Regions from separate parts of the Microbacterium abyssi genome, predicted to be linked through region 1. Evidence: predicted binding sites of a transcription regulator. Region 1 holds the regulator's gene; the other holds the start of a gene.
What was found. Region 1 encodes HspR, which represses chaperone genes until heat shock. Its sites were predicted from a motif close to AAGTTGAGTCNNNNNGACTCAACTT; they were not measured.
Positions count from the first base shown of each region.

Region 1 (7,687 bases):
TCACAGATCGGGACGACTGGCGCAGCGCCGCGGCATCCAATCTCGACGCGGTCGTGACCCGGCAACGGGACGACGGCAATCTCGGCAGCATCCATCATGCTGAAACCGGTGAGGTGCTGACGTGGGACGGCTCGGCAGGGCTGGCCTGGGCCGGGGCGCTCGCCGAGGCGGCCGACTGGGACGAGCGCTATCTCGCGGCCGCGGTGCGCGCTGGACGCTGGTACGCGCGGTTCGTGCTCGACGAGCACCTGCACGGCGCCCCCGAGGATGTCGACCTCGCCGGCACCAGCGAGGACGGCTATGTCGCGGTGATGGCGTACATGGCGCTGCATCGGGCGACCGGCGACACCGAATGGCTGGACCTCGCACGACGCGCAGCCGACTTCGCCCTGTCGTTCCGCTACACCTACGACGTCGACTTCCCGGCGACCTCGATGCTGGGGATCTTCGGCTTCGGTACCCGCGGCGCCGACCAGGCCTCGCCCTCCAACCAGCACCTGCACGCGTACGGGCTCGTCATGACGAACGAGATGCTGCAGCTGTCCGACGCCCTCGGCGATAAGCATTACCGTGAGCGCGCGCTGGAATCGCTGGCGTGCTTCCGGCAGTTCGTCGCACGGTTCGACGGCGACTTCAACGCGTACCGGGGCATGGTGACAGAGCGCTACTACCAGACCGAGTGCTTCCAGCCGAAGGGGATGCTCCTCACCCTGTCGCACGCGTGGAGCGCGGGAGTCCTGCTGCTGGGCTGCGAGGATGCGATGGCGGCGGGAATCGTCGACTGACTGCGCTTGCCTGTCAAGCCCCTCGGCCTGCATCCGCCGGTGCCGCACGATGAGGCGAGACCCCGAGGAGGCGCGCATGGACGTCATTCTGGTGCCAGGACTCTGGCTCGACGGTTCGTCATGGGAGGACGTGTCCTCGAGGCTCAGGGACGCCGGTCACGTCCCGCATCCGCTGACGCTTCGAGGTCTCTCGGCGCGCACCGCCGACCGCTCCGGCGTTCTGCTCGCCGATCATGTCTCTCTCATCGCGAACACGATCGATCAGATGGGCGGACCGGTCGCACTGGTCGGCCACGCCGAGGCATGCGGTCTGGTGCACGCCGCGGTCAACCGCCGGCCCGATCGCGTCGCACGCGCGTTCCACGTCGGAGGACTGCCGAGCGCCGACGGCACGTACGTCCTGACCGGCTTCCACGCCGATGCCCACCGCGACACGACCGAGTTCGCAGAGCGATGCGCACGCGATGGCAGCCTCGCCGCCCTTCGCGAGCGCCAGCGGGTGGAAGACGGGCACGGGGTCGACTCGCGGCAGCGTCTGACCGACAAGCGCCGGTTCGACGTGCCGGTCACCATCGTCGCCTCGGAGTACACGACGGACGACGTCCGACGCTGGATGAGCGAGGACGCGGACCCCGCCCGTGAGCTGGTGCGCATGCGCGACGTGACTCTCGTCGACCTCCCGGCGGGGCACTGGCCTCAGTTCGAGCGTGGCGCGGAACTGACGCGCGTCATCGTCGATGGCTTGTCGGCTCACGCGCGTTCCGCCGCCTGATGAGCCGAGGAGCGTGAACGCTCGGCACCCTCCGTCAGGCGGCGCGAGTTCGAGCAGCGTTCTGCACCGCGGCAATGGTCCCGCGCGTCGACGATTCATACGCGGCCAGAATCACGCCGAGCACGTCGATCCCCTCCACGTGCGTCTGGATCGGCCGGGCTCCTGTTCGGATGCATTCGGCGAAGTGCTCCACCTCGGCGGCGAACTCGTGCACCGGCTCGAAGGTCGTCGTCACCGGCTCCTGTCCGCGGACGCGGGAGATCAGGGTCGTCCCGTCCGAGCTCAGAGATCCCTTCTCGCCGACGAGCGAGAACTTCTCGGTGCCGACCGCGGGCTCGTATGCCCAGCTGGTCGTGACGTGCCCGACCACGCCGTTGTCGTAGCGCACCAGCACCTGTGCGGAGTCCTCGCCCTCCATGAACCCGAGCCGGTGCTGTGAGAGCATCGCGCCGACTTCGACGGGGGTTCCGCCGGCGAGATGCTGGAGCAGATACAGGGGATGGTAGCCGGTGTCGATGAGCTCGCCGCCGCCGGACGTGATGGCCTTGGCTCGCCAGCCCATGCTCTCGACGGTGAAGTCGTTGTGGAAGCTGTCGGTCGTGCGCACCTCATAGACCCGTCCGAGCACACCGGACGCGACGAGATCTCTCGCGGCGGCGACGGCCGGCAGGAAGAGCTGATTGTGCGCGCACATCACGGTCACGCCGTTGCGCTCCACGGCCGCGGTGATCGCATCAGCCTCCGCCATCGTCAGGCACAGCGGCTTCTCGCACAGCACATGAAGCCCGGCATCCGCCGCAGCGATCACGGCCTCCGCGTGCAGGTGGTGCGGCAGGCAGATGTCGACGGCATCCAGCCCACCGGCGGCGATCATCTCGCGATAGTCCGCGTGAATGCGCACGTCGGCGTCGTCGCCTCGGCGCCTCTCCGCATTCTCGGTGATCGGATCGGCGATCGCCGCGAACGTGACCGTTCCGGGATTGCGCCGGTATGCGGCGACGTGAGCGCCGGCGATGCCGCCGGCGCCGATGAGACCGATCCGGACCTTCTCCTTCATGGGGCTGTTCATGCGTGTCCTCCCTGATCGACGACAGTGGCTTCGCCGGTCGTCGCAGCGGTGTTGGCGGCGACCACGAACCGGGTGAGGTCGATCGCCGCGTGGAGATTCTTCGTGGTGTCGGCGTCGCCGCGGATCGCATCGACCCAGAGTTCGAACGGGCTGCTCGCGTCAGAGGCGAGCGGCACGGACGTCCAGGCGTCACCGAACCGCCCGCCCTTGCCGATGAGCTCCTCACGGCCGAAACCGAACAGCAGTGAAGCCTCGGTTCCGCGCAGTTCCAGAGCGAAGGCTCCGGGCGTCGTCACGAAGCTCGCCTCCGCTACTCCCAGGGCGCCGTTCGAGTAACGTGCGGTCACGACGGCGTTGTCCTCCACTGTCCGGCCAGTGACACGACCGTATGAGGCGGTGACGCGGTCCGGCCGTGCACCCAGGAATCGCTGCACGAGGTATGCCGGGTGGCATCCGAGATCCGAGAAGGCGCCGCCGATGGCCGCGACCGGGTCGGCGAACCGCTCGGGCAGCCACCCTCCCAGCCAGCCGTCGTGAGCCATGCGGACACGGGCGTAGGTCACATCGCCCAGTGATCCATCGTCGACGAGCCGGGATGCCGTGACGATCAGCGGCTCCGACAGGCGTGGCAGCGACACGACGAGCGCGACGCCCTGCCGCTGGGCGGCATCGACGAGCTCTTCGCATTCCGCAACGGTCGGGGCGAGCAGCTTCTCGGTGAAGACGTGCTTTCCGGCGGCGATCGCCCTCCGGATCACGTCGGTGTGCTCGTTCGTCGCCGTCGTCACGGTGATCGCGTCGACATCCGGTCGCGCCAGGAGCGCATCGAGCGTCTCCGCGTGGTCCGTCCCGAGGCGTCGTGCGCCCTCCCGAGCCCGCTCCTCGTGGGGATCCCATGCTGCGACGAGCCTGGTGCCGCCGTGCGCTGTCGTCTCGCGGGCGTAATCGTCGGCATGCACATGCCAGAATCCGGCGACTCCCACCCCGATCATGTCGTCGATCAAATCGCGCACACTCCCTCGTGTGGACTCGGACCCGGCCGAACGCGCGCCGATGGACGAGCTCGTTCGGGTGGAATTGTGGCAACGTTACCACATGCCGCCGACGCTCGGATCGGCGCGGGGCCGCTCAGGCTTCGCGCGTTCGCAGTTCGCTGAGCATCCGCTCCCGGGCGCCGTCGAGGTGCGCTGCGAGCACGCCGGCGGCCTCATCGAGCGTGCCCTCGCGCATGACCTTCATCAGACGCACATGGTCGACCGACGACTCGTGCAGATCGTCGTCGTGATTGATGGTCACCTCGAGCAGCGCGGTGAAGGTCGGGAGGTACTGGCTCCACGCGCCGGCGAGGCGCGGGTGATCCGCGAGGTGGTAGATCTGCGAGTGGAAGTCGAGATCCGCGGCGACGAAGGCGGCGTGATCGCCCGCGTCGGCGGCATCCGCCATCCGCTGGACCGCGTGGAGCATCTCGCTCCACCGCTCATCCTCGTCCACCCGCATCGCACGGGAGAGGGCGAGGTGCTCGAGCGCCCCGCGGAGACTGTAGAGCTGGTCGACATCGTCCTGGCTCAGTCCGACGATGTACACCCCACGCGGGCGCTGGATCTCGACGAGCTTCTCGAAGCTCAGTTGCGTGAGCGCATCTCGGACCGGCCCACGGCTGACCTGGAACTCTTCGGCGAGCGCCTCCTCGGTGATGCGCGCCCCTGGCGCGAGCTCACCCCGAACGATCCGCTGCCGTAGGACTCCGGCCACCTGGGTGCCGAGAGACTCGCCGCGCTTTACAGTCTGCGTCACTGCATCCTCCTGTTAACAGTGAACAGAATACACACAGCTGCCGGTCAGCCGTCGTTCTTCGGACTCCAGAGCACCACCTCGGTCGAGCGACGGATGCGGCGACCGCCCGTCACGGGAACCACACCGGTCGCTCCAGCGGCGAACACGCGCACGCCCGGACGGTTCTGCCGTTCGGCGCGCAGCGCGCCTTCGAGCTCTATGACCCGGCGGCGCAGCATCCGCACCTCATCCTCGAGATCGAGCAGCCGTGCGATCGCCGGGAGGCTCATCCCGTCGGACGAGAGGCGGGCGACCTCGCGCAGCTGCTCGATGTTCCGCGGCGAGTAGCGTCGCGAGCCGCCGCGCGTGCGACCGGGCACGACCAGTCCGATGCGGTCGTACTGGCGCAGCGTCTGCGGGTGCATGCCGGCGAGTTCGGCCGCGACGGCGATCGCGAAGACCGGGGCGTCCTCATCCTCGACCATCGTGATCACCGTCCTTCCGTTCGTTCCGACACTTCGACTCGCTTCGCTCGCTCAGTGCGTTTCGTCTCGCTGCGCTCGCTCAACGACCCACGGGGTCAGGCCCGCGCTTTCGCCATCATGTCGGCGCGCGGGTTCTCCTTGGGCTCCAGCTCCTGGAACCGTTGCAGCGCCTCTCGCGCGGCGTCGTCCAGATGCGTCGGGACGGCCACCTGCAGCTCGGCGAGCAGATCGCCGGTGCCCTTCGAGCTCTTCACGCCGCGGCCCTTGACGCGCAGCACGCGGCCCGAGGGCGTCCCCGGCGCGACACGGAGCTTGACCACATCGCCGCCGAGCGTCGGCACCTCGATGGTGGCACCGAGGGTCGCCTCGGTGAAGGTCACCGGCACGGTGAGGCGCAGATTCAGGCCATCGCGCGTGAACACCGGGTGCGGACGCACCGTGATCGACACGACGATGTCGCCGCTCTCGCCACCATCCGGCGAAGGCCGGCCACGACCGCGCAGGCGGATCTTCTGCCCGTCCGCGACACCGGCCGGGATCTTCACCTTGAACGGCTTGCCGTCCTCGCCCTGCAGCGTGATCGTCTCGCCCTGCACGGCTGTGACGAAGTCGAGCGTGGTGCGGGCCGTGACGTCGGCGCCCTTCTGGGGGCCGCCGAACCCTCGGTATCCGCCGCTCGTCTGACCGAACCGGCCGGAGCCGAAGGAGCCGCCCTGGCCCTGGTTGAACATCGCGAAGATGTCCTCGAAGTCGGCGCTCTGCCCGCGACCACCCTGGCCGAATCGGCTGAACACGTCCTCGAAGCCACCCGCGCCGGAACCGCTCGCGGTGAAGCGCGCCCCCGAACCCATGGCCCGGATCTCGTCGTACTCTTTGCGCTGCTCCGGGTCGGAGAGCACCGAGTACGCCTCGCTGATCTCCTTGAACGTCGCCTCGGCCTTGGCATCGCCCTGATTGGAGTCCGGGTGATACTTGCGCGCCAGCTTGCGGTACGTCTTCTTCAGCTCCGCGTCACTGACATCCTTGGAGACGCCGAGCGTCTTGTAGAAGTCCTTGTCGAACCAATCCTGGCTGGCCATGTATCACCTACTCCGCGGGGACGGCGACGACGACCTTCGCGGGGCGCAGCTCCACTTCACCCAGGCGGTAGCCGACCTCGACGACCTCGAGGATCGTGGACTTCTCGACGCCGGGCGTCGGCTGCTGGAAGATCGCCTCGTGGTGCTGCGGGTCGAACTCCTCGCCCGTCTCGCCATAGGCGACGACACCGAGCCGCTCCACGACAGCGCGGACCTTCTCGCCGATCACGAAGAAGGGTGTGCCCTCCACGAGGTCGCCGTGCTGTGCGGCGCGGTCGAGATCGTCGAGCACCGGCAGCAGGCCCTTGGCGGCCTCGCCCTTGGCGCGCGCGATCTCGACGTGGCGCTGCTCCTCGGTGCGTCGACGGTAGTTGGCGTATTCGGCCTGCAGGCGCTTGAGGTCGTTGAGCAGCGCGTTCTCCGCGTCCGCGAGCGCGTCGTCGGCGCCGGCCGCTTCCTCGCTCTGCTCCGCGCCGAGGATGTCGTCGACCGTGAGGTCGTCATCGGATCCCTCGGCGGCCTGTGCCTCAGTGGAGTCGGGGTTCTCCTGCGGCGCGGGGCCGGATGCCGCAGCATCCGACCCCTCGTCGCCGGGAACCTCGCCGTTTTCGTCGAAGTTCTTGTCCGTCATGGTTACTTCTTCTCGTCCTCTTCGTCGATGACCTCGGCGTCGACGACATCCTCATCGGATGCCTCGTCCGCAGGGGCCTCGCCCTCGGGTGCCGCGCCGGCCGCGGCGTCGGTCTGCGACTGGGCGTAGATCGCCTCGCCGAGCTTGCCCTGCGACTCGTTCAGCTTGTCGAATGCGGTCTTGACGGCGTCGTCGTCATCGCCGGCGAGTGCCGCCTTCAGAGCGTCGACGTCGGCCTGGACCTCGTCCTTGACCTCGGCGGGGAGCTTGTCCTCGTTCTCCTTGATCAGCTTCTCGATCGAGTACGAGAGCGTCTCGGCCTGGTTGCGCTGCTCGAGGGCCTCGGCGCGCTTCTTGTCCTCGGCCGCGTTCTCCTCGGCCTCGCGGACCATACGCTCGATGTCATCCTTCGACAGCGACGAGCCGCCCGTGATGGTCATCGACTGCTCCGTACCGGTGCCCTTGTCCTTGGCGGACACGTGGACGATGCCGTTCGCGTCGATGTCGAACGTGACCTCGACCTGCGGGACGCCACGGGGAGCCGGCGCGATTCCGGTGAGCTCGAAGGTGCCGAGCGGCTTGTTGTCGCGGGTGAACTCGCGCTCGCCCTGGAAGACCTGGATCGCGACGGACGGCTGATTGTCGTCCGCGGTGGTGAAGGTCTCGCTGCGCTTGGTCGGGATCGCGGTGTTGCGGTCGATGAGCTTCGTCATCCGCCCGCCCTTGGTCTCGATGCCGAGGCTCAGCGGGGTGACGTCGATGAGCAGGACGTCCTTGCGCTCGCCCTTGAGGACACCGGCCTGGAGAGCGGCGCCGACAGCGACGACCTCGTCCGGGTTGACGCCCTTGTTGGCCTCCTTGCCGGTCTCGCGCTTGACGAGCTCGGCGACGGCCGGCATGCGGGTCGATCCACCGACGAGCACGACGTGGTCGATGTCGGCGACCTTGACGCCGGCCTCGCGGATGACGTCCTCGAACGGCTTCTTGGTGCGGTCGAGGAGGTCCTTGGTGAGGTCCTCGAACTTCGCGCGGGTGATCGTCTCGGACAGCGAGACAGGGCCCGACTCGGTCAGCGACAGGTACGGCAGGTTGA
Region 1 covers NZ_CP063815.1:3,101,121-3,108,807, forward strand. The annotation lists gene IM776_RS14925 (hypothetical protein) at 1-785, shown strand, start outside; gene IM776_RS14930 (alpha/beta fold hydrolase) at 862-1,557, shown strand; gene IM776_RS14935 (Gfo/Idh/MocA family protein) at 1,592-2,626, opposite strand; gene IM776_RS14940 (Gfo/Idh/MocA family protein) at 2,623-3,639, opposite strand; gene IM776_RS14945 (GntR family transcriptional regulator) at 3,755-4,420, opposite strand; gene IM776_RS14950 (heat shock protein transcriptional repressor HspR) at 4,465-4,884, opposite strand; gene IM776_RS14955 (DnaJ C-terminal domain-containing protein) at 4,980-5,963, opposite strand; gene IM776_RS14960 (nucleotide exchange factor GrpE) at 5,971-6,594, opposite strand; gene dnaK (molecular chaperone DnaK) at 6,597-7,687, opposite strand, start outside.

Region 2 (7,687 bases), 840 kb from region 1:
TTGCGGCGAACGCGCTCGGTGAGCTGCCCCGCCTCGTCGTAGCCGACGTATCCCGGAGGGGCGCCGACGAGCCGCGAGACGGTGTGCCGCTCGCCGAACTCGCTCATGTCGAAGCGGATCACGGCGTTCTCGTCATCGAACAGGCGGTCGGCGAGTGCCTTCGCCAGCTCGGTCTTTCCGACGCCGGTCGGGCCGAGGAACAGGAACGATCCCACCGGGCGGCGGGCGTCGCCCATTCCGGTGCGGCTGCGGCGCACGGCGCGTGCCACCGCGGTCACGGCATCGTCCTGACCGATCACCCGTGCGTGCAGCTCGGCCTCGAGATCGGCGAGACGCTCGCGCTCGCCCTCGGTGAGGCGGCTGGCCGGGATGCCGGTGGCGCGCGCGATCACCTCGGCGATCTCGCGCTCGTCGACGATCGCCTCGGCGTCGGCGGTGCGGCCTGCGGATGCCGCGTCGATCCGCTCCTGAACCGCCGTGATCTCGTCGCGCAGCCGAGAGGCCTCCTCGTACTGCTCGGAGGTCACCGCGGCGTTCTTGCGCGATTCGAGGTCGGCGAGTTCCGCCAGCAGCGCTGAGGGGTCCTCGGGGAGACCGAGCTTCAGCCGCAGGCGGGCGCCGGCCTGGTCGATCAGGTCGATCGCCTTGTCTGGCAGCACGCGGTCACGCAGGTAGCGGGCACTCATCGCCACGGCGGCGCGGAGAGCTGCATCCGTGTACGTGACGGCGTGGTGCTGCTGATACGCGTCCTTCAGCCCCTCGAGAATGCGGACGGCATCCTCGGCGGAGGGCTCATCGACCTTCACCGGCTGAAAGCGGCGCTCGAGGGCCGGATCCTTCTCGATCTGGCGGTACTCCTTGAGGGTCGTCGCTCCCACCATGTGCAGGTCGCCGCGTGCGAGGCGGGGCTTGAGGATGTTTCCGGCATCCATGCCGCCGTCACCGGCACCGCCGGCGCCCACAACCGTGTGCACCTCGTCGATGAAGACGATCACCTCGTCCTTGTGCGCGGAGATCTCGTCCATCGTCTGGGTGAGACGCTCCTCGAAGTCACCGCGGTAGCGGGTGCCGGCCAGCATGGCGGGCAGGTCGAGCGCGATGATTCGGCGCCCCGATAGCTGCGCAGGTACGGCCCCGTCGACGATCGCCTGGGCGATGCCGTCGACGATCGCGGTCTTGCCGACGCCCGCCGCGCCGATCAGCACCGGGTTGTTCTTGGTGCGGCGGCTGAGGATCTCGATGGTCTGCTCGATCTCGTCGCTGCGGCCGATCACCGGGTCGAGCGCGCCCTCGCGGGCACGCGCGGTGAGATCGATCCCGAACTTGTCGAGCATGGGCGAGTCGGATGCCGGCGCCTCGGTGTCGGGGCTCTCACCGCCGACCGGGGCGGTGACGTGCTCGCGAGCGCCCTGCGTGAGGGCCTCGGCGGTGACGCCGGCGCGGGCGAGGACCTGACCTGCGGGCACGTCCTGGCCGAGCACCAGCGCGAAGAACAGGTGCTCCGGATCGATGTAGGTCGCACCGGCCGAACGTGCCACCTGGTAGGCATGGAAGAGCGCGCGGCTCGCGCTCGGCGTGATAGTGGCGGCGGCCGCTCCGGTCGCCTCGCCCGGCAGCGGCAGGCGTGCCTCGACCGCGTTGACGATCTCCGCCGGCCGCACACCGATGTTCTCGACAGCACGCACGACCGCGTCGTCCTCGACGATCATGCGCAGCACATGGAGGGCGTCGAGTTCGGTCTGGCCGCGTTCGAGGGCGAACCGGCCGGCGCGCTGCAGGATCTGCTGGGTGCGCGCGGTGAGGAACCGGCTGAGGTCGATGGATCGGGCCTGCCGGGCCTGTTCGCCCGCGAGATACCGGGCAAGGAAATCGTCGAACGAACCTGCGCCGGTATCGCTGAAGTCGTTGGGCACTTTGTCCTCCTGAAAGTTGAGCGTGCTTCACTCAAGTACGAAGTTGAGTGTACTACGCTCAAGTTCAACGCTCGCCACCGGACGATATTCCCGAGCGGGCGAATAGAATTCTCTGGTGGCCTCGATCCTGTACGTCTGCGTGAGGCCGGAGCAGGGTGCAGCGGATGCCGAGCACCGATCATTCCGGCGTGCGCTCGGCGTACCCGTGCTCGACCGGTGGGACCTGCTCGACAGGCCGCTGGATGTCGCCGTCGCCGATCGATACGACGGAGTCGTGGTCGGAGGCTCGCCGTTCAACGTCACAGCCGAGGAGCGCGGCGATCTGCAGCGACGGGTCGAGAATGATCTCGAGACGCTGGCTCAGAATGCCGCCGACGGCCCCCTCTCGGCGTTCTTCACCTGCTACGGCATCGGCGTCGTGACGCGGATGCTGGGTGGCACGGTTGGTACCGCGGTGCCGGAGTCGACGCGCGCGACGAGCATCCGGATCACCGCGGCGGCCTCGGATGATCCGATCTTCGGTCCGTCCGCGCCGTCGATGTCCGTCCTCACGGCCCACAAAGAGGGCTCGATCGAACCGCCGCCCGGAGCCGTGCTGCTCGCCGCGAACGACGACTGCCCTGTGCAGGCCTATCGGGTCGGAGACCGGCTGTATGCGACGCAGTTCCACCCCGAGGTCACGCCGCAGGACTTCGTGGATCGGATGGCGTACTACCGGACCACCGGCTACTTCGACCCGCGCGAGTACGACCTGACGGCCGAGCGCGTGCTGGCGGCATCCGTCACGGGTACGGACCTGCTGCGGCGGTTCGCGGAGAGGCTCAGGGCGGCGGCGGTTTCGACTCGCTGACGCTCGCTCAACCCGTTTCTTCTCCGGCCGCTGCGCCGCCTCCGCTCAACAACCCGCGGGGAAGATCCCGTTTGCGGGTCGTTGAGCGAGCGCAGCGAGACGAAACGTCCTGAGCGAGCCGGAGGCGAGTCGAAGGAGCCTCACCCCCGCAGCAGCTCGATCCGCTCGCGGAGGTACGCCTCGAGCGGCAGGTAGGCACTGGCGTTCGACCACCGCACCATGGGCACACCGCCACGCATGGCGAGCGGTCCCGAAGAGCCGCCGGCGTCGACGGCATCCACGTCGATCACCGTCCAGCCGACGTGCACGACCTCGCCCTCCCCGAATCCGCCGCGCAGTGCCATCTGGCGCCGGGCTGCGCGCTCGCGTGCCGACTCCGCCGTGTACCCGCGGCGGCCGGGATCGGCCGCGCGCAGCACCTCCGCCGTGGCGAGCGTCCGGTCGTCGGTGAGCAGCAGCACCCCGACGTGCCAGGCCTCCCCGACGCGCACGATCCGCTCGCCGCGCCAGCGCGAGGAGCGGTCCTCGCCGAGTCCCTCCTTCGGGACGCCCGCGAGCGCGCCGCGCGCATCGGCGAGCAGTTCGGCGGCGGAAGTCACGGATTCAGGCTACTCGCGCTCCCGATTCGTCACCGTCGCCGCGGACGCGGCAGAATCGATGCACACCCCTGCAAGGAGCATCCATGTCTCAGACCGATACCGCACGCCTGCTCATCGCCTGCGATGACCAGCCCGGGATCGTCGCCGCCGTCGCGAACGTCCTCGCTCAGCACGGCGCGAACATCATCTCGCTCGATCAGCATTCGACGGATGCCGAGGGCGGGCGCTTCTTCCAGCGCACCGTGATCCACCTTCCCGGGCTAGCAGCCTCCCGTCCGGCGCTGGAGGCGTCGATCGAAGAGGTGGCCGAGAGGTTCGGCATGGACTGGTCGCTGCACGACACCTCACGCCGCAAGCGGGTCGCGATATTCGTGTCGAAGTACGACCACTGCCTGATGGAGCTCCTGTGGCGCCAGCAGCGCGGACAGCTCGACGTCGACATCACCATGGTCGTCTCGAACCACCCCGACCTCGCCGAGTCGGTCCGCTCGTTCGGCGTACCGTTCGTGCACATCCCCGGCGGCTCCGAACCCGAGGCGAAGGCGACCATGGAGGCGCGCCAGCTCGAGCTGCTGCAGGGCAACGTCGATCTCGTCGTGCTCGCCCGCTACATGCAGATCCTCACCGACGACTTCATCGAGCGCATCGGCGCTCCGGTCATCAACATCCACCACTCGTTCCTGCCCGCGTTCATCGGTGCGAACCCGTACGCACGGGCCAAGGAGCGCGGCGTGAAGCTCATCGGCGCGACGGCGCACTACGCGACCGCCGACCTCGACGAGGGACCGATCATCGAGCAGGACGTCACGCGCGTCACGCACTCCGAGTCGGCCGCCGAGCTACAGAGCCGCGGCGCCGACGTCGAGCGCCTGGTGCTCGCCCGCGCCGTGCAGTGGCACGCGGAGGACCGCGTGATCGTGCACGGCCGCTCGACCGTCATCCTGTAGGCGCGGCGCACGCCGCGCGCGGTGTCAGAGGACCTTCGAGAGGAAGTCCTTCGTCCGCTCGTGCTGTGGCGCGCCGAACAGCTCGGCGGGGGTCGACTCCTCGACGACGACGCCGTCGTCCATGAACACCGTGCGGTCGGAGACCTCGCGCGCGAAGCCCATCTCGTGCGTCACGAGCACCATCGTCATGCCGCCCTCCGCCAGGTCGCGGATGACCTGCAGAACCTCGCCGACCATCTCGGGATCGAGGGCACTGGTGGCCTCGTCGAACAGCATGATCTCGGGGTCCATGGCGAGCGCGCGGGCGATCGCCACGCGCTGCTTCTGACCACCCGAGAGGGATGCCGGCTTGGCATCCGCCTTCTCCGACAGGCCCACGCGCTCCAGCAGCGCGAGCGCGCGCTCACGCGCCGCGGACTTGGAGAGCCGGCCGAGTTCGATCGGAGCCAGCGTGATGTTCTCCGTCACCGTCATGTGCGGGAACAGGTTGAAGTGCTGGAACACCATGCCGATGCGCTGACGCACCTCGTCGAGCTTGACGCTCTTGTCGGTGAGATCGACGCCGTCGATGACCACCTGGCCGGATGTCGCCTCCTCGAGCTTGTTCAGGCAGCGCAGCAGCGTCGACTTGCCGGAGCCCGACGGACCGATGACCGCCACGACCTCGCCGTCGGCCACCGTGAGGTCGATGCCCTTGAGGACCTCGTTGCTTCCGAACGACTTGTGCAGGTCGCGGACGTCGATCTTGCTCATGCGTTGAACTTCCTCTCCAGGCGGTTCGCGAGCAGCGTCAGCAGCGTGATCACGACGAAGTAGATAATGGCGACGATGGTCAGCACCTGCGCCGACAGGTAGGTCGAGGCGATGATCTGCCGCGACTGGAACGTGAGTTCGGCGAGGCCGATGACGCTGATGAGCGAGGTGTCCTTCAGCGTGATGATGCCCTGGTTCACGAACGAGGGGATCATGATGCGGAACGCCTGCGGCAGCACGACCTTCTGCATCGTCTTCCAGTGCCCGAGTCCGAGTGAGCGCGAGGCTTCGTTCTGGCCGGGGTCGACGGCCTGGATGCCGCCGCGGATGATCTCGGTCATGTACGCGCCGGTGTTGAGAGACAGCGTGATCGCACCGGCGACGAACGGGTTGAACGTAAGGCCGGGGAACAGCTGCGGGACCGCGAAGAACACGAAGAACGCCTGCACGAGGATCGGGGTGCCGCGGAACACGTACACGTACGCGGTCGCGATCCACCGGAACGGGAAGAACTTCGAGATGCGACCGAACCCGAACACGATGCCGAGGATGAACGCGGCGACGATCGCGACGATCGTCGAGAGGATCGTGAGCCACAGACCCTCCATCAGCGCCGGCCAGTACTGGACGGCGACCGAGATGATGTCGGTCGGCTGCGTCGACTGCTCTCCGCCGCCGAGGTAGCGGTCGACGATCTCGTCGTACTCGCCGGACTCCTGGACGTTGCCGAGGCCCGCGTTGAACATCTCGAGCAGTTCGGGGTTCATGCCCTTGTTCACCGCGAACCCGTACTCGCCGCCGAGTTCCGGCTCGCCGACGAGGCGGAAGCCCGACCCCTGCTGGATGCCGTACGCGAGGACCGGGAAGTCCTCGAAGTAGCCGACGGCCTGGCCGGCCTTGACGGCATCCACCATGTCGGTCGTGTCCTGGTACGGCGTGACACGGAAACCGTACTCGTCCTTGTTGTCGTCCGCGAAGGTCTGCCCCTGCGTACCGGTCTTGACCGCGACGGTCTTGCCATCGAGGTCGTCCAGGGACTGGATGTCGCTCGCCTCGAGAACACCGAGCTGGATGCCGCTGGTGAAGTACGGGTCGCTGAAGTCGAACGTCTGCTTGCGCTCGTCTGTGATGGACATGCCCGCCATGACGGCATCGACCTGGTTGGACTGCAGCGCCTGCACGGCGGCGTCGAAGCCGAGCTGACGGATCTCGACCTCGAAGCCCTGGTCCTCGGCGATCGCGCGGAGAAGGTCCATGTCGATGCCGACCAGCTCGCCATCGGCATCCGTGAACTCGAACGGCGCGAACGTCGTGTCGGTGCCGATCACGTAGGTCTCGCCGCTGTCTTCGGCGGCTGTGGCCGGCGCGGTCATGCCGAGCAGGACGCCGGCCGCGACGAACGCGCTCAGTGCCAAGGCACCTGCGGTGCGCCCGAGCGCGCGAAGACGCGTGCGGGCTGGAGAGGGATATCGGATCACGACGGATGCTCCTCGGATCGGTGGTACGACCGGACAGCCGCGGTCATCCAGCCTAGAACATGCTCACAATCCGGCCAGAAGCTCCGCGAACACCTCGGCCGCGGTGTCCCGCGTCGCGAGGGGCGCGGCCTGTCCGAGCCAGAGGGACTGCAGCTCGCCGAGGTTCTGCTCGCCGGCCGCACTGCGGAACCTCCCGGTGAGCCAGTTCTGCATCGGGAACGGCGCGATCGTGCCGCTCGCCTCGATCGCGCGCACGGCACGGTTGCGGGCACCGCGTGCGAGACGGCCGCTCATGGCGCGGGTCAGCACGCTCTCGTCGGCCGCGGTCGCACGGATCGCCGCGCGGTGGGCGTCGTTGGCCGCGGACTCCCGCGTCGCCAGGAACGCCGTGCCGACCTGGACGCCTGATGCGCCCAGCGCGAGGGCCGCCGCGACACCACGCCGGTCGGCGATGCCGCCGGCCGCGACGACGGGGATGCCGACGGCATCCGCCACCTGCGGCACGAGGGCGAACGTACCCACCAGCGATTCTTCCGCCGGGCGCAGGAAGGAAACGCGGTGTCCCGCAGCTTCCGCACCCGAGGCGATGATCACGTCGACGCCGCCCGCTTCCAGAGCGACCGCCTCGGCGACGGTGGTGGCGGTGCCGATGACCCGGATGCCGCGACCGTGCGCCTCCTCGACCACCTCCGCCGACGGCACGCCGTACACGACGCTGAGGGCGGCGGGTGCAGCATCCCAGATCGCGTCCAGCTGCTCTTCCAGCGTCGGAACGTAATGCTCAGGGCGGTGCGGCACCTCGACGCCGACCGCGGCATAGAAGGGCTCCAGCACCTGCGCGAACACCGTGTGCTGTGGGCCGGGCTCGACTTCGTCACCGGTCGGCAGCCAGATGTTCAGCGCGAAGGGTTTATCGGTCGCCTCGCGCAGGTCGGCCGCCGTCGAGCGGACGCGATCACCGTCGTAGCCGTACAGCCCGTAGGCGCCGAGACCGCCGGCCTCGCTCACCGCCGCCGTCAGTGTCACTGATGACAGACCGCCGAACGCGCCGAGGAGGATCGGATGCCGAACGCCGAGGATGTCGCGCAGATCACTCATGCTCCCAAGCTACGCCTCAGCCCACCGCTGGTACTGTCTGTGACATGGC
Region 2 covers NZ_CP063815.1:671,665-679,351, reverse strand. The annotation lists gene IM776_RS03295 (ATP-dependent Clp protease ATP-binding subunit) at 1-1,913, opposite strand, end outside; gene IM776_RS03290 (glutamine amidotransferase-related protein) at 2,029-2,763, shown strand; gene IM776_RS03285 (glutaminase) at 2,904-3,362, opposite strand; gene purU (formyltetrahydrofolate deformylase) at 3,446-4,309, shown strand; gene IM776_RS03275 (amino acid ABC transporter ATP-binding protein) at 4,334-5,062, opposite strand; gene IM776_RS03270 (amino acid ABC transporter substrate-binding protein/permease) at 5,059-6,540, opposite strand; gene IM776_RS03265 (NAD(P)H-dependent flavin oxidoreductase) at 6,604-7,638, opposite strand; gene IM776_RS03260 (DUF6412 domain-containing protein) at 7,683-7,687, shown strand, end outside.
Region 2: IM776_RS03295 (ATP-dependent Clp protease ATP-binding subunit) is a predicted target of HspR. The motif match lies at 1,954-1,978, and genes of this name have one in related genera.